DNA from 2 places in the Pusillimonas sp. genome. Region 1 is predicted to be linked to the other one. Evidence: predicted binding sites of a transcription regulator. Region 1 holds the regulator's gene; the other holds the start of a gene.
What was found. Region 1 encodes HrcA, which represses chaperone genes, less so after heat shock. Its sites were predicted from a motif close to TTAGCACTCNNNNNNNNNGAGTGCTAA; they were not measured.

Region 1 (12,157 bases):
TTGCTGATCGGCCCCCCGGCGAACTGGATGCCCTGTTGGGCCGGCTCAATCCTCGTGCGCCATTGATCGCTTGCGATTTGCACACGGTCGAAATGCAAGAACTATTCGGGCATATTTTTCAGGTCCGTGGCTTTGCCGTCGATTACATCCCCCCTGAGGAAGTGCGGCGAGCCCGTCAAGGCGGCCTCTTCACCAGAGCCGACGGGCGAATGCGCCAGCTCGGTGGCCTGGGGCAGCACACTGATGATGTAAAGAGTTGTGTTTTTCTGTCAGACGCGCCGCTCGATCTGGCGCGCCTCAATGTTGTTCTTGATGGCTTGATAGCGCACTACGATAAGCGCTTGTGGCGTTGCAAAGGAGTCATCCACGCTGCGGGCCACCGCAGCCGTTTGGTCTTGCAAGGGGTGCAGGGCCTGATACAAATCGGCGGCGGCGTGATGTGGCGGCCCTACGAGCCCAGGCAAACCGTTCTGGTTTTTATTGGCCAGCGGCTAGACCACCAACTGATCACGGACGCTTTGCGGGCTTGCGAGCTTCAACCGGTTTCCGCGTACGATTGAATTTATAAGGGAGGCGCAAATCCTGTGGTTGTGCTGGAACGTATCCTTGTATCTGCACTAAGCCGTTCACGCAAGAACTCAACGAAACGACGCGTCTTGGCAGGCAACAGACGTGTTTCCGTCATGGCATAGACTGGCGTTGGCGGCCCTTCCCAACCAGGAAGGATGCGATGCAGGCGCCCGTGGGCCAGGTCTTCGGCAACAATTTCCGCAGACAGCATGGCGATTCCCTGGTCGAGCGTAGCCAGCCGCTGGATCAAGCCCACGCTGTTGACTTGGAATCGCCCGCCTACGGTGATGTCCACCGTTTCTTCCGCCTTGTGCAGCGTCCATGTATTGGCCTTTGCCGTGGTGAAGGCAATGCATTCGTGCCGCGCCAAGTCGTTTGGATGATTCGGTTCGCCAAATTCCTCAAGGTAGCGCGGCGAGGCATAGAGATAACATGGCAAATTTGCCAAGTGCCGCGCAATCAACTGCGAGTTCGGCGCCTTGCCCATGCGGATGGCCACATCGAAAGGCTCGGACACTAAATCCACCAGACGAGGCGTCAGGTTCAAGTCGAAGGTGATGCCCGGATACTGGCGGGCGAACTCGGTAAGTAGCGGCGCCAGATAAATATTGGCGAACTCCACCGGGAGCGACGCTTTCAACACGCCACTGGGCTGAGCGAGAATTTCTCCCAGTTGCTCATGGGCCAGCCTGGCCTCATCGACAATGCGTTTGCACCGCTCGAAATAAATCTGGCCGGCCTCCGTCAGATCGATCTTGCGTGTGGTTCGGTGAAGCAGACGCAGGCCAATGGCTTTTTCCAGGCCGCTGATGCGGCGCGAGACAGTGGAGTTGGGCATGCCGACGGCTTCAGCCGCGCGACGAAAACCCCCTGCCTTGACCACATCAACAAATAACGCCATGTCGTTCAGCAATTCCATAGCTACTGCTCCACCAGTGGATCAATGATTTCGATTTTAGCCCCTTTATCTCAAGTGGGCGACGGCGGATGATGTCCACATAGCTCATCAAGGAAGACACATGAACCCGTTATTTACCTCCATTCAAATCGGCCGCCATGCTTTGCCCAATCGCCTGGTCATGGCGCCGATGACCCGCTCGCGCTCGGACGATTATGGTGTTCCCGGCGACTTGGTCGCCCAATACTATGCTCAGCGGGCAAGTGCCGGTTTGATCATCACCGAAGGCACCTTTCCAGTGGCGCTGGGCAAGGGATATGTACGCACGCCCGGTATTGAAACCGATGCCCAGGTGGCCGGCTGGAAAAAAGTCGTAGAGGCGGTTCATGCCAAGGGCGGTCGCATCTTCCTGCAACTAATGCATTGTGGCCGCATCTCGCACCCCTCGCTGATTGACGGGCAAACGCCCGTGGCGCCGTCGGCGATCAGGCCGGAAGGCCAGGCGTGGACGCCGGTTGGCCAGGTGGATTACGTCACGCCGCGCGAGCTGAGTGTGACTGAAATTGCGGGTGTTGTTGATGACTACGCCCAGGCCACGCGCCGCGCCCTCGAGGCCGGCTTCGATGGTGTTGAACTTCATGCCGCCTCGGGCTACCTGCCCGAACAGTTCCTGTCGTCGGGCAGCAACCAGCGTCAGGATCAATATGGCGGCTCTGTCGAAAATCGCGCCCGCTTCGTGCTGGAAGTGCTGACCGCAATGGTGGCGCAGGCTGGGGCCGACCGTGTCGGCATCAAGATTTCTCCCGAGATGAACTTCAACAGCATCACCGATGCTGCTCCCCAGGACACCTACACCCATCTGGTCGAGCAGTTGCGGGACTTCAATCTAGCCTATCTGCACGTGGCCCTGTTTGGCGTCAGCGTCGATTACCACGCCCTGTTGCGCCCCCGTTTTAACGGCGCGTACTTGGCGGGCGGCGGCCTGGATCAGGCACGCGCCGAAGCCATTCTGGCCGATGGCCGCGCCGATGCCGCAGTGTTTGGCGGTACCTTCCTGGCCAATCCTGATCTGCCCGAGCGATTCCGCCAAGGCGCGGCACTTAACGCCCCGGACAAGAACACCTTCTATTCGCCGGGCGCCCGAGGCTACACTGACTATCCGTTTTTGAACGGTACAACCGCGGGTTAAGGGAGCAGGGATCGGACGTGATGACGACCGGCGGCTTTCGGTGCGGCTCGACGAGATCTATCGCTACACATGCGACCGCTGGAGAAAGCAGCGGGCCGACAGCTATTAAGCGGTGTTGTACAACACCGCTTGCTGCTATTCGCACTTGATCGCCACTGGTCAAAACTGCTCAAGCTAGAATGCTTTTAATAATATGTCTCGAGCCTTTGAAAGCACGAAGCAATCTCATGCAGTCTAGAGTACATGATCCAGTGTTTCGCTTTGGTCGCACAACCCAGCCGGAAAATTTTTAACGCCATGATGACGAAAGAGACCGCCGTGATGCTCGCCCAGTACAGCAATTGGGCTGACCAGGTTCTGTTCAATGCCATGGAGCAGTTGCCGGAGGGAGCGGCGCATCAGACACGTAAAACGCTGTTCGGATCAATGATGGGCGCGCTCAATCACAATTACCAGGTGGACTTGATCTGGCGGGCGCACCTGTTAGGCGAAAAGCACGGTTTTTCGAGCCGCCGCGATGTGCTGCATCCGGATTTCGGTGCGCTGGTGAAGGAGCAGTCGGGGATCAACCAGTGGTACATCAACTGGGCCAAGGCCCAGAATCCTGAAAGCCTCGCGGAAAGTCTGAAGTTCAACTTCATCAGTGGCAAAGCCGGCGAAATGACCCGAGGAGGCATGTTCCTCCATATTGTCAATCACAAGACCTATCATCGCGGCTGGGTTAGCCAGATGTTTTTCGATGTCGGTATGGCACCGCCCGAGACTGATCTATGTGTCTTTCTCTGCGAGGCAGGAAATCCGACGCCATGACCCCAAGGCGGCCACTATCTGGCGCTTTCTATATTTGCTTGCTCCGGCTACGTTCCAGCGATCAATTTCGGCATCTTGGATCGCCTGGAAGCCCAAGCCGCGCGTGGCTGTAGGCAGAAAACAGTAGAAGTCGCTGGACGAAAAAAAGGCCGAAAAACAAAGTTTTCGGCCTTTTTTCAATCATCCATGGACATTGGTGGATGTCCATAGACAAAAATCTGGAGCGGGAAACCGGTCTCGAACCGGCGACCTCAACCTTGGCAAGGTTGCGCTCTACCAACTGAGCTATTCCCGCATTTGGTAAGCAAAAGATTATATCTTGCTTTTTTGACTGCCGCAAATTCAACTGTTTGTGGAATTTTTGGTGGTCTTTTTTCTCGCTCTCGCGAAAGAACAAGACTATACCATAATTTTATTCGTGCATGTGTGGCAAGTGGCTTTTAAGCCGTTCGGGGGGCTGGGTGGCCCACGGGCGCGGGTGGAACCGTTGTGTTTCGGCGCTGTGCCTTCGTCGTTTATGATCGGGCTTTCCACACATTGCAACAGAAGCCCATCGTGCTGTCTCCAACCATCGACGAGAACTTGTCCTTTTTCAACACCATGGGCCTGCCCAGCCGGGCGGCGGCGCTTGTGCGTTATGGGGAAGCAGGGCGGCTGGATGAGCTTTCCGGGCTTGTGGCCAGGTACGGCAGGGCGTTTGTCCTGGGCGGCGGCAGCAACGTCATTCTGCAGCCTCGCATATCCGGTTTGGTGATCAAGGTCGAGACCCGGGGTGTAAGGCTGTTGTCCGACGGCGAGGATGAAGTCGTGGTCGAGGCGCAAGCGGGCGAGAACTGGCATGAGTTCGTCTTGCACTGCGTCGACCAGGGCTGGCATGGGCTGGAGAATCTGGCGCTGATTCCGGGCACGGTGGGGGCGGCGCCGGTGCAGAACATCGGCGCCTACGGCGTCGAGCTGGATCAGCGCTTTCACAGCCTGCTGGCCTGGAATCTTCGCCGTGGATGCATGGTGGAAATGGGGCCGCAAGATTGCGGCTTTGCTTATCGCGACAGCGTGTTCAAGCGTGCGCAAGCCGGCGATTGGCTCATCGTGGCGGTGAGGCTGCGGCTGTCTCGCCAGTGGCGGCCAGTGCTCGATTACCCGGCGTTGGCGGGGCATCCGTCACTGATGCCGGCGTCCGTCTCGTCATCCGGAACTGTCAATGCAACGGCCAAGCCGCCGGCTTGCACAGCGGCGGCGGAGCCGGTGCCCGCCGGCACGGCCGCACCCACAGCCAGGCAGGTGTTCGAGGCGGTATGCGATATCCGCCGCAGCAAGTTGCCCGACCCTGCAGTGCTGGGCAACGCGGGCAGCTTCTTCAAGAACCCCATTGTCGATGCCTCGGTGTATGAGCGCATTCGGTCGATGGAGCCTGGTGTGGTTGCCTATCCGCTGGAAAATGGCGCCTACAAGCTCGCGGCGGGATGGCTGATCGAGCGGGCGGGATGGAAGGGGCGGCGCCTTGGTCCGGCGGGGGTGCACCACCGCCAGGCGCTGGTTCTGGTCAACCATGGCGGCGCCACGGCGGGCGACATCAAGCGATTGGCCGAAGCGGTGAAGGCCGATGTGGCAAGGCGTTTTGGTGCGACTTTGGAACAAGAACCCGTTAGCGTCTCGTGATGAGCGCAAGTGCAGGCAAGCCCGGTTCGCGTGTCAAGCGGACAATACGTCCTGCATGTCGAAAAGCCCATATTCCTTGCGCGCCAGATAGCGGGCGGCGCGCAAGCTGCCTTGGGCATAGGTGGCGCGGCTGCCGGAACGGTGGGTGATCTCGATGCGCTCGCCATCGCCGCAAAAATAGACCGTATGGTCGCCCACGATGTCGCCGCCGCGCACCACAGAGAACCCTATGCGGCCGTTTTCGCGTGCGCCGGTATGGCCATGGCGCGCCCAGTCGGCGATGTCGTCGAGTTTGCGGCCCCAGGCATTGGCCACCGTCTCGCCCATGGCCAATGCGGTGCCCGAAGGAGCATCAACCTTGTGGCGATGGTGGGCTTCGAACACCTCGACGTCGTAGCCGCTGTTAAGCAGCTTGGCGGCCACGTCGAGCAATTTGAAAGTGGCATTGACGCCAATGCTCATGTTGGGCGCGAAGACGATGCCGGTTTTTTGTGCGGCAGCTTGTATGGCCTGTTTGCCCGTTTCGTCGAAGCCGGTCGTGCCTATGACGCATTTGACGCCCAGGCCGGCGCAAACCTGTAAATGGTTGAGCGTGCCTTCGGGCTGGGTAAAGTCTATGAGGCAATCGGCATTTTCAAGTGCCTCCAGGTTGTCAGTGACCAGGACGCCTGTTTCGCGCCCCAGAAAAGCGCCGGCGTCTTGCCCCAGGCAGGTCGAGCCAGGGCGGTCAAGCGCTACGGAAAGCGTCAGGTCGTCGGTTTCCAGAACGGCTTCGATAAGCATGCGGCCCATGCGGCCATCGGCGCCTGCTATTGCTATGCGCATGGTGTGTATCCTTAGCGTAACGGTTGTGAGTCGGGCTCGTTGGGTGAGCTGCTTTGGAGCACCGAAGGGGTCTCCAGCCCAATGGGCATGGCACGAGTTTCTTGGGCGGCAGTCGCGTTTTCGGCTTCTTCCGGCGACGTCAGGCGCTTGTCGCCGCTTGCGGGCGCGTCTGTGCGCTCGGCATCGGGGGCGGTAGGGGTGGATTCATTTTCCGGCGTCTGGAAAGGTTGATAACTGGGTTGCTCATCGCCTTCCCAGCGCACGAGCAGGTCGTTTTCAAACCAAACTGTGAAGTGACGCGCCTCGGGGTCGCCGTAGCCCGGTTTGTTATAGTAGGGATAGTCCCAACGGTTGGCGTGGAAAATGTCCTGTAGCGTAGGTGTACCCAGCACATAGCGCACCTGCTCTCGCGTCATGCCCTGCTCGAGCCTGGCCACCTGTTCGGCCGTAACCCAATTACCCTGCTGGACATCAGCCCGATAGGGGAAACCCCATTTAGTGCTGCCGCACGCAGACAAGACTAACGCCAAAACGCAGACAGCCACACTGTTGCGCAAGTTTAAAGCCAATGGTTTTGCAGTCGTCAGCACGAAGCGCCCCTGTTATTCAACTCGAGTAAAACCGTTATCATAAAGGCATAACAACAAACGCGTCACAGCATCTGTCCGAGCCAGGCTTTCAGCCTGGTCAACCTTGATTTTCTGCCAGAGCTATTTTATCTATGAACGACCAGAATGAATTGAAGAATATGGGCTTGAAGGCGACCTTCCCCCGCCTCAAGATTCTTGATATTTTTCGGAAAGCCGAAGAGCGGCATCTAAGCGCGGAAGATGTATATCGAGCCTTAATCAACGAAGACGTCGATATCGGTCTGGCGACCGTATATCGTGTCCTGACTCAATTCGAACAGGCCGGCATTCTTGTGCGCAGCCAGTTCGACGGCGGCAAAGCCGTATTCGAGCTAAACGACGGCGACCACCATGATCACCTCATCTGCACCAATTGCGGCAAGGTGGTCGAGTTTTCCGACCCCGACATCGAAAAGCGCCAGCATAAAATTGCCAAGGACCACGGCTTCGCACTAGAGAGCCATACCATGCTGTTATATGGTATTTGTCCTGATTGCACCCCTAAAGGCAGGGCCGCGTAATCCGCCGCTTTTGTTGGTTCGAGGGCCGTCGCTAGTCGCCGGCCTCGCACTTTACGGATCGCTGTGACCAATCGCGCCCCACAAGCAGGATCGCCAGCCTGCTTGTGGGGCGCGATTTTTTTGTGCGTGGCTTCTTTTATGGCTATAGAGACAGCATTTCGCGGGCATGCTGCCGGGTGGTGTTGGTAATTTTAAGGCCCCCCAGCATGCGGGCGACTTCATCGATGCGGCCGTCGGCGCTTAACAGCTGTATGTTCGACAAGGTGGCGCCTTGGCGCGTGGCCTTGCTGACCTCGTAGTGGTGATCGCCGCAGGCGGCCACCTGGGGTAGATGCGTGACGCACAGCACTTGATGGCGTGCGCCCAATTCGCGCAGCAGCCTGCCGACCACTTCGGCAACCGCGCCGCCCACGCCGGTGTCGACCTCGTCGAAAATAAGGGTGGGTACGCGCGCCGCCTGGCTGGCGATGACCGACAGCGCCAGGGAAAGCCGCGCCAATTCGCCGCCCGAAGCGACTTTGGCCAAGGGGCGGGGCGTAACCCCGCCATGGCCCGCCACCAGGAACTCAATGCTTTCGCATCCTTGCGCCGATGGCGATGCGGGTTCGAGGGCGATGTCGAAACGCCCGCCCTGCATGGCTAGGGTCTGCATGGCTTCGGTAACTTGGGCCGACAGTTTCTTTGCGGCTTTTTTGCGGGCTGCGCTTAACTGACGCGCCGCTTGATGGTAGGCGGCTTCGGCTTGCCGAGCTTGCTCGGCCAGGGCATCGAGATTGCCCGCGACATCGGTTTCGGCAAGTTGAGCCTGGAGCTCTGCTTGCACTTGGGGCAGGGATTCGGGCTCGACCTTGAACTGGCGCGCGGCCTCGAACAATGTTGACATCCGCTGCTCGGCTTGGGCGAGCGATTCGGGATCAAGCTCGAGGCGGTCAAGATAGCTGTTAAGGTCGGACACAGCCTCGCCGCAAGCGATGCGTGCCGATTCAAGCGCTTCGCAAATGCCCTGCAGGTGCGCGTCGTGGCGCAGTAAAGGGTGCAACTGATGCAGCGCGGCGCTTAAATAAAGCTGCGCCGAGCCTTCGTCGCCTTCAAGGGCGGCCAGCGCCTGGTTGGCGCCTTCGAGCAGCGCTTGGGCGTGGGCCAGGCGGTTGTGGCTGGCTGTGAGCGTTTCCCATTCGTTTTTGCCCGGGCTGAGGCGGTGCAGCTCGCCCAACTGCCACTCGAGCCGTTCACGTTCTATTTGCAGGGCCTCGCGATTGTCGCGGGCTTTCTGCAATGTTTTCTCGGCCTGCTGCCATTGCTGCCAGGCTTGTTGCGTTTCGCGGGCCAGCGGCTGGTGGCCGCCTTGGGCGTCAAGCATGTCGCGCTGGCTGGCCGGTCGGGTCAGGCTTTGATGTGCATGCTGGCCATGAATGTCGATGAGCGATTCGCCGAAGGTGCGCAATTGTGTCAGTGTGGCCGGTATGCCGTTGACGTAGGCCCGGCTTCGGCCCTGGCCGTCGATAACCCGGCGCAGAACCAAAGAATCGTTGGGGTCGAGGTCTTGCTCGAGCAGCGCCTGGCGCAGTTCGGCCGGAACGTCGAATACCGCGCTGACGTCGCTGCGGCTTGCACCCTGGCGAATTGAGGCTGCGTCGCCGCGGGCGCCCAGAGCCAGCGAGAGCGCATCGATAAGTATCGACTTGCCTGCTCCGGTTTCGCCGGAAAACACCGTAAAACCTGACTCGAATTGGATTTCGGCCTGATCGACGATGACGAAATCGCGGATATGAAGGCTGCGCAACATGGGTTTACTCGGTGTCGTCGGTATGCAGGGGCATGCGGTTCCAATGAAGCTTGCGCCGCAGCGTCGAGAAAAAACTATAGCCCGTAGGGTGGATGAACCGCAGCGTGTCGCTGGCCCGGCGCACGTCGATGCGGTCGCCGGGTTGGCACTCGGACCAGCTTTGCATGTCGAAGTGTACGCTGGCGCCAGACTCGACCCGGCCAAGTGCGGTGATGGTCATGCTGAGCAGGCCGCTATCGGGTATGACGATGGGGCGATTGGACAAGGTTTGAGGTGCGACCGGCACCAGCACGATGGCGCTGAGCTGCGGGTGCAGGATGGGCCCGTTGGCTGATAGGGCATAAGCGGTGGAGCCGGTGGGAGTAGAGATGATGAGGCCATCGGCCCGCTGGTTGTACATGAAGGAGCCGTCGAGCTCGATGTGCAGCTCGATCATGCCCCCGCGCCCCGCGCGATTGATGACCACATCATTCAGGGCCAAGCCGGAGAACATGACTTCTTCTCCGCGCATGACCCGCCCCTCGAGCAAAAGGCGTTCTTCGATTTCGAAGTTGCCTTCGATAACGTGGGCCAATGCGTTGGTCGCGTCTTGCAGGGGGATGTCGGTGATGAAGCCCAGGCGGCCGTGGTTGATGCCGATGAGCGGCACTTTGTAAGGCGCCAGGTGGCGCCCCGCGCCAAGCATGGTGCCGTCGCCGCCCATTACCACGGCCAGGTCGGCTGTTTCGCCGATTTGTTGGTAATCGGCGATGGGCAGGTCGGTGATGCCGGTGTTGCGCGCAGTATCGGCCTCGATCAGCACGTGGCAGCCCGCCGCCCGCAGGGTGTTGCGCAGTTCGCGCAAAGGCCCGTCCAGCCCGCTGTCCTGGTATCTGCCGATAAGCGCGACGGTTTTAAAATGCATGGGCGACGCCTTCTGTTGTTGGTATTGGTTAAGATAGACGTGATTATAAGTTCCCCATGTGGCCCTGGCTGCGTGTGGAAAACACGTAGTTCCCTATGCGAAGCATTTATGTCTATGGATGATCGAGCCAAAGCGCTGTTAAAGGCACTGATTGAACGTTATATCGCCGACGGGCAACCAGTCGGCTCGCGCACTTTGTCGAAAATGTTCGATCTTTCGCCTGCCACCATTCGCAACGTCATGGCCGACCTCGAAGAGCTCGGGCTCATACACAGCCCGCACACGTCGGCTGGGCGCGTGCCCACCCCGCGGGGTTACCGTGTGTTTGTCGACAAGCTGCTGGCGGTGCAGCGTTTCGAGGTGTTGCAGCCCAGCGACATACTCGAGATGCTGCCGGCCGCCGAGCCAAGCCGCGCCATCAGCGCGGCCGCGGCCCTGCTTTCCAATCTCAGCCAGTTCGCCGGTGTGGTACTGGCGCCCAAGCGCGCGCAGGTGTTTCGCCAGATAGAGTTCATCCGTCTTTCCGACAAAAGGGTGTTGCTCATCATCGTCACGCCTGACGGCGACGTACAGAACCGCATTCTTTTCGTGCAGCGCGATTACCTCAGTCAAGAACTGCTTGAGGCCAGCAATTTTTTCAATCAGCATTTCGCCGGCATGTCCTTCGACGAAGTGCGTGTAGCCATCGCCGACGAGCTTTCAAGTCTTCAGGCCGACATCTCCCGTCTCATGCAGGCGGCCGTCGAGGCGGGCACTGCCACCGAAGACACTGACGATTCCGTCGTGATCTCCGGCGAAAGGAAATTGCTCGAGGTCTCCGAGCTGGCATCGGACATGGATCGCCTGCGCCGCATGTTCGCCTTGTTCGAAAAGAAGACCGATCTTTTGCAACTGCTGGACGTTTCCAGCCGGGCGCAGGGGGTGCAAATTTACATCGGAGGCGATTCGCAATTGGTCCCGATGGAAGACGTCTCCGTCATCACCGCCCCCTACGGGGTGGACGGCAAGGTCGTCGGCACCCTTGGGGTCATAGGGCCCACCCGCATGGCCTACGAGCGGGTCATCCCCATTGTCGACATTACCTCGCGTCTGTTGTCCAATGCGCTTAGCCATAATCAATCTTAGGGCTCACCCGTAAGGGCCTTCCTCTTTCATGTCGGTCGCCTCGCGCGCCGATGCACTTTTTCCTGGCAGTCCATGTCCGCCGTTTTTTCGCCCCGCTACCTGACCGAGCCCGTGGATGAGCAAGCATTTTCTGATCAACCGGCGCCCCGTCCGCCCGGCCCGATCGGAATCTTGCTGGTCAATTTGGGAACGCCCGACGCCCCCGAAGCGGGGGCCATAAGGCGCTACCTGGCCGAATTTTTGTCCGACCCCCGTGTCATCGAACTGCCGCCGTTGTTGTGGCAGCCCATACTCAGGGGTGCGATTTTGCCGTTTCGGCCGCGCAAGCTTGCGCCGCGCTACAAGGAAATCTGGCACGACGACGGCTCTCCGCTGTTGGTGTGGAGCCTGGCCCAGGGCGAGGCCGTCGGCCGGGCGCTGGCCGCGCGGGGTATCGACGCTAGGGTCCAGGTGGGCATGCGTTACGGCCGGCCCGCGCTGCCCGACGTTATTGAGGCGCTGCGGCGTCAGGGCTGTGAGCGCATCCTGGTTGTGCCCATGTATCCGCAATACGCGGCGTCCACCACCGCAACCGCCATTGATGCGGTCTGCCGTTATGCGGCCCGGCTGCGTGACCAGCCCGAACTGCGTTTCATCAAGCGTTTCCATGCTCAGCCCGAATATATCGACGCCCTGGCTGCCCAGGTCGAGCGGCATTGGGCACAGCATGGAACTCCCGAGAAGCTTCTGCTGAGCTTTCACGGTCTGCCGCGCGCCGTGATCGAAAAGGGTGATCCCTACCGCCGCGACTGCATGGAGACGGCTGTTCTCCTGGCCCGAAGGCTGGGCGACCAGGAAGATCGGGTCCAAGTGGCGTTTCAAAGCCGCTTCGGGGCGCAAAAATGGCTTGAACCCTATACCGAGCCCACCTTGCGCGCCTGGGCGCGCCAAGGCATCAAGCACGTCGATGTGATGTGTCCGGGCTTCCTGGCGGATTGCCTTGAAACGCTGGAAGAGATTGACATGCAATGCCGCGATGCCTTTGTCGCCGAAGGCGGTGAGCGCTTCGCCCTCATCCCCTGCCTCAATGGCGAAGAACAATGGGGGCGCGGGTTTGCCGCGATTATCGAGCGCCATCTGCAGGGCTGGGCTCGCGATGACGCGAGCCTCGGTCGCTAGCTCTACGTATAGGGCCCCGTGTCGGCGCCATGCGCGCACCAAGTATTGCTGGAAGGCGAGCTTTCGCGATGGGCCGTTCGGCG
Region 2 (12,157 bases), on a different contig from region 1:
CAGGCCGAAACCGCAGAAGTTCTGATAATCGTCATCCCCGAGCGCCAGTATCCCCGCCTGCAAGCCTTGCAGCCCCAAACTGCCGGGTGGTGATTGAGCCATGGCCTGGTGGAAGGCCTGGGCCATGTCAGGCGGGTCGCCTTCGCCGTAGGTGCTGACAATGAATAGCGCCTGGTGGTAGTTGGCCAAATGCCCGGGGGCCAGCTCGTCCATGGGCAGCAAGACGCCCTGTTCGCCGAAGGCGTCGGCGGTACGGCGCGCAATTTCAATGGCAGTGCCGGTCTGGCTGGCGTAGACGATCGCCGTGCGGGAGTCGCCCTCGGCTGCGGCTGCATGATTGTGCGCCGCGTGACGCCGGCGGCGCGCGGAGGGCCGGAGCATGTAGTGCCAGGCCAGCAGCAGCCATGCTGCAATGGCGGCAAAGGCAAGTATGGTGTTCAGGAACATGGTGAAGAAGTGTCTGCGCCGGCGCACTTGGCGAATTCGTCCGACCACGCTATGGCGACATCGTGTTCGTGCCGGCTCATGAACAATGCCGCGATGTTGTGGCGTTGCGCATAGGCCATCCCTTTGTCGGACCCCAGCGCTAGCAGGGCCGTCGCCAGGCCGTCGGCCATCATGCAGTGCGGATGAATTACGCTGACGGACGCCAGTTTGCCGGATATGGGCGCGCCGAGGCGCGGGTCGATGGTATGCGCGTATCGCCGGCCCTGATGAATGAAATAGCGGCGGTAGTCTCCGGACGTGGCGATGGCCAGATTGTTGAGAACAATGGGCACCCTTTCCGGGTTCGGTACTGGAGTTTCGATATCCAGGGCCCAGGGCTTGCGCGCCGGGTTCAGGCCGCCTGCTTTCAGTTCGCCACCCAGCTCCGCCAGGTAATCCGTGACGCCGGCTTCTTCCAGTACCCGCCCGATTACGTCCACGCCATAGCCTTTGGCGATCGATGACAGGTCAAAGTGCATGCCGCCCGGTTGCCACACCGCGCAGTGTTCTGCATCAAGGGCGGTACGGCGCCAGCCGCAATGCGCCAGGGCGTCAGCCACGGCTGCCGCCGGGGGCGGTGAATCAAGGGCGCCCTTGGAGCCAAAGCCCCAAAGGTCGACGAGGGCGCCCACGGTGGGATCGTAAGCGCCGTCTGTTGTCTCGGCCAACTTCAGCGCCTGTGCGAGCACCTTGAAGAAGGCGGCCGGAAGCTGGTACCAGCCCGGTTCGGCCCGGTTCAGGCTGCTGATCGCGCTGTCGTCATCCCAGGTGCTCATTTGGGCCACGATCTCGTCGAGAGCGGCGGGTATGCCGTGCTTCAGACGAGGCAAATCAACGCCTTGGGCATTGAACTTCACCGTCCAGGTGGTTCCCATGCTGGCGCCGGCCAGCGAAGCATAGGCCGGCGCTGCCACGCCCGCATTGGTCATGGTTGAAGGGGCTTACTGGGGAAGGACTTCGAGCGTGGCCACGTAGGCGACGGCACGCTCGCTGGCTTCCGGCGTGGTGGTCTTGTCGTCGCGCAGGTCGGCGTGCAGCCAATACAGGCCCGCCTGCGGCCATTTGACTTCGAAACGGCCCTGGTCGTCGGTTGTGACGACAATTTCTTCAAGCGCGTCGCGATAACGGCTGCCGTCCCGCACGATCTCGACCTCGAGGTTTTTTGCCGGCTCGCCGTCCAGGGTCAGCACGAACTGCGCCGTTTCACCGGCGTAAAGATCATTGGGATGGGTCGCGCCGGACAGTGCCAGCCCCTGCTTTATAAACTCGAGTTCTGTAGGATTGCCTTTCGTGACGAAGGTCTCGATACGTTGCACGCGCTCGCGCACAACCAGGTCGTTGGCATCTTTCGGAATGCTTTTTTCCAGATCGGCAGCCGAGCCAAACCAGCGCTTGTTCTGGTCACCCTCTTTCCAGCGAGCGAAAATACCGCTTCCCGCCACGGCAATGCGATAGGTGCCATCTTCGGTCAGGGTGACATCGAAGCCGCTGCGCAGCTCACCCTTGAACTCATTTTCGGCGTTGACGGTTTTGCCTGTAGGGCTGGTGATGATCAGGTCGTTCAACGCCAGGGGACGGTGGTTGTAGTAGAACTTGTCATTCCCCGAGCCCGCGTCGACAGTGATGCGAGCCTGGTCGCCTGACAACACGGTGGACGAAGGTTCAAGCCAGACGTCGTGGGCTAACGATGCGGCCGGGCCGAATAAGGCGACGGCAAGCAGGGCGGGAAGTAGGCGTTTCATAATTGGATGTGCTCCAAAAGAATGGAATGGAAGGTTCAGGGTGTGACGGTGGCTTGGATGCGGCCCAGTTCGGTTCCGCCTTGGGCGTCTACCGACGTGGCGGGGTCGGAAGGCCAGGGCAAGGGCAGGCGCAATACTTCGCGGCCGCCTTTCTCGCGCGAGGCCTCGACAATGATTTCGTAGTCGCCGGCCGGTAGATCGGCCAGCGCCGAATGAGTGTCAGCCACCTTGATGGGATGCGTGCCCACGGCCTGGGTGGCGCCGGTAACGCCATCGGCAAGATCTTCCTGGCCTCTTCCGCTGACGCGCCACCATTGCCGCATGTCTTTCAGCCACTTCTTGCCCTCTTCCTTGGGCAATTTGTAGTCATACCAAACGGCGATGTCGCGGACGATCTTGCGGTCGGGGCTTTGCAGCCATACGGCGATGTACGGGCGATGATATTCGGCCACGTCGATGCGAGGTATTTCCACCTGGATTTCCAAGCCGGCAGTATGGCCCGTTACGGCATAGAGACCGGTTAGAGCGCAGGCGATGGTGGTCTTGAGTGATAATTTCATGGTTAATGCACCCACAGCAGCATGAGTATGAGGGGAATCAATACGCCCAGCCCGGTCAGCGGCCAAGTGCCGCGGCGGTTGGCGGCGTGCATGGTCATCAGGAACAGGCCGGAGACGGCAAACACGAGGCAGGCCACAGCGAAAATGTCGAGAAACCAACTCCAGGCGATGCCTGTGTTGCGTCCTTTGTGCAAGTCGTTGAAATAAGCCACCCAGCCGCGCGCGCTGCGCTCATACTCCACTTCGCCGTCGGACAGGCTTACGGCAAGCCAGGCGTCCGCGCCCGGCTCGGGCAGGCCCACATATACTTCATCTGTCGAGAACTCAGCCGTGCGCCCCTGGATACGGATGCCAAGTTCGCGATTCAGCCACTGCTCGGCCCGATCCGGCAGCGGACCTCTTTGCGCGTTGTCAGGGCGCTCGATAAGCACAGCCAGCACCTCATCCGGCATGGTGGCGGAGAGAGATTCGATCTTCGGGCTGGCTTCGATCCAGGCGGCATTATTCAAGGTGATGCCGGTGGCGGCGAACACGATGAGCCCCGCCAGGCTAAGCGCGGCGCTCATCCAATGCCACTGATGCAGGGTCTTGAGCCAATACGAACGGCGAGATGAAGAAGGGTTCATTACCCGTGGGTCAACAGATTGCGATCAAGCATTCTACATCAAACAATAATCATTATCATGTAGATGCCGCAAACTACAGGCGCCGTTTCGGAATGTCGCGCAAGGCGCCCATATGGCTAAGAATATCGGTCGTGGATCACAGTTGCGCTCTGGCAGGGTAGTGATCCGTGGGCCGGACAGTGCGCTCTTGGAAGTGCGCACTGAGAACTTTGGGCTGATTTCAGGGTCTTATGGTTAGCACTCCTCTCCTTAGAGTGCTAATATCATGTATCAATCGTTGATCACGATCCAAAAAGGATAGTCCAACTAATGACAGCTCAAACCCAATCTTTGGCTTTATCGAACAGTGCGCTGGCCATGGCCGTGTCCAACCCAGGCGCGTTAGGCACGATTGAAGCCTATATTGGAGCCGTTAACCGCCTGCCCATGCTCAGCCAACAGCAGGAAACCGAACTTGCATGCCGCTTGCGCGACGACTCCGATCTTAATGCCGCCAGCCAGCTCGTGCTTTCGCACTTGCGGCTGGTCGTGTCGATCTCGCGCCAGTATCTGGGATATGGCTTGGCCCATGCCGATCTTATCCAGGAAGGTAATGTCGGCCTCATGAAGGCGGTCAAGCGTTTTGATCCTGATCGCGGCGTACGCCTGGTGTCGTTTGCGGTGCACTGGATCAAGGCTGAAATCCACGAATATATCGTGCGCAACTGGCGCATGGTCAAGATTGCCACCACCAAGGCTCAGCGCAAGCTCTTTTTCAATTTGCGCCGAATGCGCCCCGATGGCCAAACGCTTGATCCGTCCCAGGTTGACGACATTGCGCGCGAGCTAAATGTGCGTCCGCAAGACGTCAGCGAGATGGAGGTCCGCTTGTCGGGCCGCGAGATGGCTCTCGAACCGCAAACCGACGATTCTGACGATTTCGCCCCTATCAGCTATCTGGCCGACGATGCGGACGAGCCATCGCAGGTGCTCGAGCGGCGTGCTCTGGACGATCTGCACAGCACAGGTTTGCTGGAAGCCCTAGACGAGCTCGACGCCCGCTCGCGCCGAATCGTCGAGGCTCGCTGGTTGCAAGACGAAGGCGGCGCCACCTTGCACGAACTGGCGGCAGAGTTCGGTGTATCGGCTGAACGCATTCGCCAGATCGAAGTGGCGGCTTTCAAGAAAATGCGAGTGGCGCTTAGCGATTAAGTTCATCTGGGGGGTGCTGAAGCCCCTTTGTCACGAGCCATTTTTCGGCATGGCAGGTATGTTACATACAGATACTAAATAAAGGCGGTACGCTTCGAACTTCCGGAAGCAGTGGATGACTAAACAATATGAGCAATGCTGAGTACAACTCCGGTTGTATTTTGTTCTACATCCGCTTCTGCTTCTCCTCAATCCCCTCCCTTTCGAAGCGGATGCTTGCGGGACACCAACATGGTGTCCCTTTTTTTTGGGCGCCCGGTAGTGCCGAACGCTATGGCATCGATGCCGGCACCAGGCCGTGTTTCCAGGAAGCAGCGCCGGCATCAATGCCTGTTTCGGGCACTGGCATCGCCGGCCGTGTGGCGGCCAAACTTAAAAACCGTGCATCAAAGAAGCTCGCGAATGTCATGCACCAGGTCGTCGGCCGGCGCGTCGGGCCTTAACAGCACGCGCGCGTCACCCGATTTGTCCATGACATAGAACGAGGCGCCGTGGTCCATGGTGTAGTCGTCCGGTGTAGTGCCTGGCACCTTGGCATAGAACGTACGGAAAGATTTCGCTGTGGCGGCCAGTTGCTCTGTAGTACCGGTCAGGCCCACGAAGGTGGGGTCAAAAGCCTTGACGTAGCTGCTTAGCACTTCGGGCGTGTCGCGTTCGGGGTCGACGGTAATCATCAATACCTGCACCTGGTCGGCATCGTCTTCAAGAAGCTCCATGGCGTGCGCGAGCTGTGACATCGACGTGGGGCAGACGTCTGGGCACTGGGTGAACCCGAAAAACGCCACCAGAACCTTGCCTTTGTAATCATCCAGGGTACGGGGCTGGCCGCTGTCATCGACCATGGCCAGATCTGCCCCCAGCTTGCTGCCGCTGATGTCGCTGCCGCGAAACTCGGCGTCGCCGCCGCCGCAGCCTGCCAGCGCCAGTGTGCCGCACAGGGCCAGGGCTGAAAAGAGATTGCGAAGCGAGAAAAGCGAGGACATGCGGACTCCGTAAAGCAAATGAGGTAGGGCGCGGGCTACTGCAGCTACAGCAGCATCACCCAATGGTCGAGCAACAAGGCGCCGAAGAGCAGGGCCAGGTACAAAATGGAAAAGCGAAACAGCTTGCGGGCCAGGGCGTCGCTGTAGTTTTTATACAAGCGCCAGGAATAATGTACAAACATGCCGCTTAGGACGACAGCGCACGCCAGATATAGCGGCCCGCTCATGCGCACCATGAAGGGCAGCAGGGTCGAGGCGAACAACACCAGGCTATACAGGAATATATGCAGCCGCGTGAATTCGTTGCCGTGGGTGACGGTTAGCATGGGCAGGCCCGATTTTTGATAGTCGGCATCACGGTAAAGCGCCAGCGCCCAGAAGTGCGGCGGTGTCCAGATGAAGATGATCAACACCAGTATCCACGCCTCGGCAGGCACCGAATTGGCGATGCAGGCCCAGCCAAGCGCAGGAGGCATGGCTCCGGAAAGCCCGCCAATTACGATGTTTTGCGGGGTTCGCGGCTTGAGGATGATGGTGTAGATAATGGCGTAGCCCACGAAGGTGGCAAATGTAAGCCACATGGTCAGCGGATTGACCAGGTGATACAGCACCAGCATGCCCAGACCGCCCAGCACGCCGGAAAAAGCCAGCACCTGCGTGTTGGTGATGGTGCCGCGCGCGGTTGCGCGACGAGAGGTACGAGCCATTTTTGCGTCGATTTCTTGTTCTATCAGGCAATTGACAGCAAAGGCGGCGGCCGCCAGCAGCCAGATACCGGCCGTGCCGGCCACCACAAGGCCCAGGTCGGGCAGCCCGGGGCTGGCCAGGAACATGCCAATGACGGCGCAAAAAACGGCTAGCTGAGTTACGCGGGGCTTGGTCAGTACCAAGTACTGACGTACCAGCGATGGATCGGGGGCGGATAGACTGCTCATGATGGTATTTTAGCCCGCCCAGCGCGGTGCAGGCGCACGAGGAGGGTGACACTGACCAGAACGAGACCGGCGGCGCCTCCATTGTGCAGCACCGCGATCAACAGGGGCCATTCAAAGAAGATGGTGGTTAGGCCGGTAAGCAATTGGGCCGCAAGAAGGGCAAGCAATAGGGTAGCGGGGCCGGCCAGCCCCGGTTCACTTCGCAGCTTGAAGGCCAATATGCCCACATAGACGAAGACTACCAGTGCAAAGTTGCGATGTGTCCAATGTATGGCGGTCAGCGCCTGTTGCGAAATCATTTCGCCGGACGGCAGTTCGCCCAGGCCCCGTATCAGGGAAAAACCACTTTGGAAGTCCATTGGCGGCAGCCATTCGCCATGGCAGGTGGGGAAATCCATGCAGGCCAGAGCCGCGTAGTTGGTGCTGACCCATCCGCCCAGAGCAATTTGCATGAATAGCAGCACCAGGGCCGCGGCCATCCAGGGCATATAAGCCGACATGCGCGAATTCACGGCTGGATGAGGTTTCTCGCGTGCGGCAAGCCAGGTCATCAGGGCCAGCAGCCCCATGCCGCCCAGCAAGTGGGTGGTGACGATGATGGGCATCAATTTGTGGGTTACCGTCCAGGCGCCGAAAGCGCCTTGAACGCAAACCGCGATCAAAGTGAAGACCGCCAAACGGGGTGTATTGCCTAGAACCCGGCGATGACGCCAGGCCAGATAAACGATGGCGATGATCATCAAGCCAAGCAGCGAGCCCACATAGCGGTGGATCATCTCGATCCAGGCCTTTGGGAAGCTGACGGCGCCGTAGGGCATCGCAGCATAGGCATCGGCAATGTGCTGCGAGGCGCCGATGGGGCTCAGCTTGCCGTAGCAGCCGGGCCAATCGGGACAGCCCAGCCCTGAATCCGTCAGGCGCACAAAGGCGCCGAACATGATCAAGTCGAGTGTCAGGAACCAGGTTAGATAGACCAGCTTTCGGTAGCGGGCCTTGATGCGGTCGGCCATGCCCTTACCCGATTCGCGAATTGTAGATGAGCTTGCTGATGTCCTTTCGCACGCTGACCGGATCGGCGTTTTCGGGGAACTCAAGCATCAGATTGCCTATCGGATCAATAATCCACATTGGGGCGGCAAGCGCGTCGGCGGCGGGCCCTGTGGCGCCCGGGGCCAGAAACGCGGCCAGTTTCTCGGGGTCGGCGCGCAGGATGATGGTTCCCTTGTAGGCCTCGAGTATCTGCTGTGAAATAGGCGCGTCGTCGGTTACGAACCACACGCGCGACAGGCGCTCGACGTTCTTGCCCTGGCTGGCGTGTGAGTTGCGCAATATGAACAGCTTGGTCACACACGACTCGGGGCAAGCGCCTTGGTCGGCGGATGCCAGCACCCATTGCCCTCTCAGGCTCGCCAAGTCGAACAACTGACCATCCGCGGTTCTAAGGTCGAGTGCTTCAGCGGTGGGAATCGGGCGTTGCGGATCAAGTATCCGCCCGTAGTTGGAGGCTTCCTCGGGGCGCAGGCCCAGGCTGGGCACATAATAGGCCGCGAACGCGAACACGATAGGCGCCAGACATACGATCAAGATCCATACCAGAGGCTGGATGGAGCGCGGCTTGGTCGCCTGCGCGGCGGGGTTAGGAGGATTGCGGTCCACAATGATTCCTTGTGTGGATGGTTGATATCAGTCGTCTTGGGGTTCGGGCTTGCGCCGACGCTTTCGAAGTGCGCGCCAGGCGATCACGATCCAGGCGCCTGCCGCAATGGCGGCAAAACTGAACCATTGCAGCGCGTAGCCGCGGTTGGTGTCTGAATCGGTGGGTGGAAGCGGCCAGTCGCGGACCATGTCCGGGCCGCCGGCTTCCGACGAGGTCTGTTCCAGCACTACCGGCAGCAATTTTAAGCCAGTTACGCTCGCATAGTTGGCGAGGTCGAGATTCTGGACCCTGGGGGGCGGGGCGCTGCTTGATGCAAACGTGGGCGGGAGCGCGTTTGGGTCGGCGCCGCCGAAATTCCAGAGCTCGAAAAGCCGCGGCACTCGTCGCAGCATTTGTCCTGAAATTGTCTGCTTACCCTCTGGCGGCGTCAGATCAGGCAAGCTTTCGCCAGCCGCGACGGGCCTCGGCAACCAGCCGCGCAGCACCAGTACCGCCGCGCCCGACTCGTCGTCCAGCAACAGCGGTGTCGCCACCCAGAGTCCGGGACGGCCGTTGTAATTGCGATTGTCCAGCAGTACTGTGTACTGTGGCATCCAGGTACCAGCAGCCTGGGCGTGCCTCCACTCTTGAAGCTGCCCGGTCGGCGTACTTGCGTTCAAGGCCAGGCCCGCGCTTTGCCTGCCGCTTTCAATGGATTGCGCGATGGCATCACGCTCGGCGGCGCGGTCAAGTTGCCAGTTTCCCAGCGACACGCAGGTGGCGGCGACCACAGCCAGCAATGCCAGGGCGGCCATAAGACGCGTTCTTATGTGCGAACCGGCCATGTCTGCAATAATTCTGGTTTCATCGGAGAACCTTCATGCGTATCATCGTTATCCTGGCTTTTCTCGGGATATTGGGCAGCCTGGCGTCTGCGTTGGTGTATCTCATGCGCGACAAGAGCGGAACCAGCCGCACAGCGTACGCGCTGACGTGGCGCGTGGGTTTGTCGATTGCCTTGTTTCTGTTTGTGCTGCTGGCGCACCACCTGGGCTGGATAGAAGCCACAGGCGTGGTGTACCGATAGTTTTTGCCGGCGGGCCCGACACGTGCCCGGTGCAAAAGTCAAAACTTCCGGCGCATGAAAAAAGCCGGCTTGGGCCGGCTTCTCGTCTGTGGCGGGGCGCTTAAAAAGCACCCCGGCAAGCGCTAGGCCTTAGAACCAGTAGACGAACAAGTATAAACCGAGCCAGACAACGTCAACAAAGTGCCAGTACCAGGCGGCGCCTTCAAAGCCGAAATGGTGGTCGGCGGTGAAATGCCCCTTGATCAGGCGGAACAAAATGACCGTAAGCATCGAGGCGCCGATAATGACGTGGAAGCCATGGAAGCCGGTCAGCATGTAGAACAGCGAGCCGTAGGCGCCCGAGTCGAAGCGCAGGTTCAGGTCGGTGTAGGCGTGGAAGTATTCGTACGCTTGGCAGCCCACGAAGACGAAGCCCAGGATAACCGTGGCGGCCAGCCAGAAGATGGTCTTGCCACGCTGGCTTGCGCGCATCGCGTGGTGGGCAATGGTAAGCGTCAGGCCCGAGGTAAGCAGCAGCGCCGTGTTGATCGTGGGCAGCCAGAACGGGCCCATGGTTTCGAACGCATCAACCACGCCGGCAGGGCCCAGGTTGGGCCAGGCTCCGGTGAACGATGGCCATAGTATGGCCTGGTGTTCAAGGTCGGACAGCCAGGGCGTGGTGATGGTGCGTGTGTACCACAGCGCGCCGAAGAAGGCTCCGAAGAACATGACCTCGGAGAAAATAAACCAGGCCATGCTCCAGCGATAGGCATTGTCGACGCGTTTGCTGTTCAGGCCGCTTTCGGATTCGCGGATGGCGTCGCCGAACCAGCCAAACAGCACGACGAACAGCGACACGATGCCCAGCAAGAATATCCAATGCCCGATGGCATAGCTGTTGATCCACAGCGCGGCCCCAAGCAGGGCCAGCAGCAGCGAGAAGCTGGCCCGCACGGGATGGGGCGAATCGCCGGGCACGTAATAGTAAGGCGCCTCTTTTCCGGTAGCCGAGTGACTTGCACTCATGGTGATCTCCTACGAATTATTTGATATCTATAACGGACGCTAAATAGCCTGGTTGATGAAGAACTTGGCGATCAAGACCAGCCCCACCACGAACAGTATCGTGGCGATGACAGCCGCGATTATAAGATGCACGGGATTGAGCTGGGAAATGTCTTCCTGGTAGCCCTTTCCCTTGCGCACACCAAAGAACCCCCAGAGCACTGCTTTGAGTGTCTGGAAGAAGTTCAGCTTGCGCTGCGAAAGTTCACGGATGTCGTTGGCCATACTCGGTTCAATTCATCAACACCGAACCGCGCAGGAAGGTCCAGGCAAAAATCGCGATGACGATGATTGCGAGGATGATTCCTCCGATGCGGTTGCGGCGTCGTTGTTCAGGTGTCATGTTCTTACTTGACCACGGGTGGCGTGACGAAGGTATGGAACGGCGCAGGCGAAGGCACTGTCCATTCGAGGCCTTCGGCGCCTTCCCACGGCTTGGCGTCCACTGGCTCGCCTCGGCCGGCATAGGCCTTGAGCACCACGTACATGAACAGAATTTGCGACAGGCCGAACCAGAAGGCGCCGATGGTGGCGATCTGGTGGAAATCGGTGAACTGCGCAGCGTAGTCAACGTAGCGACGCGGCATGCCGGCCAGCCCCAGGAAGTGCATGGGGAAGAACGTGATGTTGAAGGAGATCATGGTGGACCAGAAGTGCCACTTGCCCAGGCGCTCGTCGTACATGCGGCCTGTCCATTTGGGTATCCAGTAGTACGCGCCGCCAAACAGGGCGAACAGCGAGCCGGCCACCAGTACATAGTGGAAGTGCGCCACCACGTAGTATGTATCGTGCACCGCGATATCGATCGGAGCAATGGCCACGATCAGGCCGGTAAAGCCCCCCACCGTAAACACGAAGATAAAGCCGATTGCGAACAGCATGGGCGTTTCAAAGGTTAGCGAACCGCGCCACATGGTGGCCACCCAGTTGAAGATCTTGACCCCCGTGGGAATCGAGATAAGCATGGTGGCGTACATGAAATACAACTGCCCGGTTACCGGCATGCCGGTGGCGAACATGTGGTGAGCCCACACCAGGAAGGACAGGATGGCGATAGCCGCCGTGGCGTACACCATGGACGCGTAGCCGAACAGCGGCTTGCGTGAAAACGCGGGCACGATGGCGGATACGATGCCGAAGGCCGGCAAGATCATGATGTAGACCTCGGGGTGCCCGAAGAACCAGAACACGTGCTGGTACAAGACCGGGTCGCCGCCGGCTGCCGCGTTGAAGAAGGCGGTGCCGAAGTGGCGGTCGGTAAGCAGCATGGTAACGGCCGCGGCAAGCACAGGCATTACGGCGATGAGCAGGTAGGCGGTGATGAGCCATGTCCAGCAGAACAGGGGCATTTTCATCAGCGTCATGCCGGGGGCGCGCATGCCCAGAACGGTGACGATGATGTTGATGGCGCCCATGATCGAGGAAGCCCCCAGGATGTGCACCGCGAAAATGGCGAAATCCATGCCGGGCCCCATCTGCAGCGATAAGGGCGCGTACATTGTCCAGCCCGATGCGGTGGCGCCGCCGGGCACGAAGAACGAGGCCGTGAACAAGGTGGCGCCAACAGGCAGCAGCCAGAAGCTGAGGTTGTTCATGCGGGCAAAAGCCATGTCGGAGGCCCCGATCTGCAGGGGGATCATCCAGTTGGCGAAACCCACGAACGCCGGCATGATGGCGCCGAAGATCATGATCAGGCCGTGCATGGTGGTGAACTGGTTGAACAGTTCAGGCTGGAAGAACTGCAAGCCCGGCGAGAAAAGCTCGGTGCGCAGCAACAAGGCCAGGACACCGCCTTCCAGAAGCATCAGGAACGAAAAGATGAGGTACATCGTTCCGATGTCTTTGTGGTTGGTGGCGAATAGCCAGC

Region 2: the regulator HrcA is predicted to act here: its motif matches at 3,649-3,675, upstream of rpoH (RNA polymerase sigma factor RpoH).

What each region holds. Positions count from the first base shown of each region.
Region 1 is NZ_JBIQLE010000038.1:202-12,358, forward strand. It holds partial or broken gene ACIY1O_RS15560 (CobW family GTP-binding protein) at 1-560, shown strand, start outside; gene ACIY1O_RS15565 (LysR family transcriptional regulator) at 563-1,489, opposite strand; gene ACIY1O_RS15570 (alkene reductase) at 1,590-2,657, shown strand; gene ACIY1O_RS15575 (DinB family protein) at 2,955-3,467, shown strand; tRNA gene ACIY1O_RS15580 (tRNA-Gly) at 3,687-3,762, opposite strand; gene murB (UDP-N-acetylmuramate dehydrogenase) at 4,068-5,126, shown strand; gene dapB (4-hydroxy-tetrahydrodipicolinate reductase) at 5,160-5,951, opposite strand; gene ACIY1O_RS15595 (outer membrane protein assembly factor BamE) at 5,963-6,520, opposite strand; gene fur (ferric iron uptake transcriptional regulator) at 6,673-7,101, shown strand; gene recN (DNA repair protein RecN) at 7,244-8,887, opposite strand; gene ACIY1O_RS15610 (NAD kinase) at 8,892-9,791, opposite strand; gene hrcA (heat-inducible transcriptional repressor HrcA) at 9,906-10,916, shown strand; gene hemH (ferrochelatase) at 10,989-12,074, shown strand.
Region 2 is NZ_JBIQLE010000048.1:1,803-13,959, forward strand. It holds gene ACIY1O_RS16665 (sulfite reductase subunit alpha) at 1-447, opposite strand, end outside; gene ACIY1O_RS16670 (FAD:protein FMN transferase) at 438-1,415, opposite strand; gene ACIY1O_RS16675 (DUF4198 domain-containing protein) at 1,428-2,228, opposite strand; gene ACIY1O_RS16680 (DUF2271 domain-containing protein) at 2,264-2,788, opposite strand; gene ACIY1O_RS16685 (PepSY-associated TM helix domain-containing protein) at 2,791-3,414, opposite strand; gene rpoH (RNA polymerase sigma factor RpoH) at 3,724-4,605, shown strand; gene ACIY1O_RS16695 (SCO family protein) at 4,992-5,588, opposite strand; gene cyoE (heme o synthase) at 5,633-6,523, opposite strand; gene ACIY1O_RS16705 (COX15/CtaA family protein) at 6,520-7,533, opposite strand; gene ACIY1O_RS16710 (SCO family protein) at 7,538-8,179, opposite strand; gene ACIY1O_RS16715 (SURF1 family protein) at 8,207-9,004, opposite strand; gene ACIY1O_RS16720 (twin transmembrane helix small protein) at 9,040-9,246, shown strand; gene ACIY1O_RS16725 (cytochrome c oxidase subunit 3) at 9,376-10,251, opposite strand; gene ACIY1O_RS16730 (DUF2970 domain-containing protein) at 10,291-10,515, opposite strand; gene ACIY1O_RS16735 (cytochrome oxidase small assembly protein) at 10,523-10,633, opposite strand; gene ctaD (cytochrome c oxidase subunit I) at 10,638-12,157, opposite strand, start outside.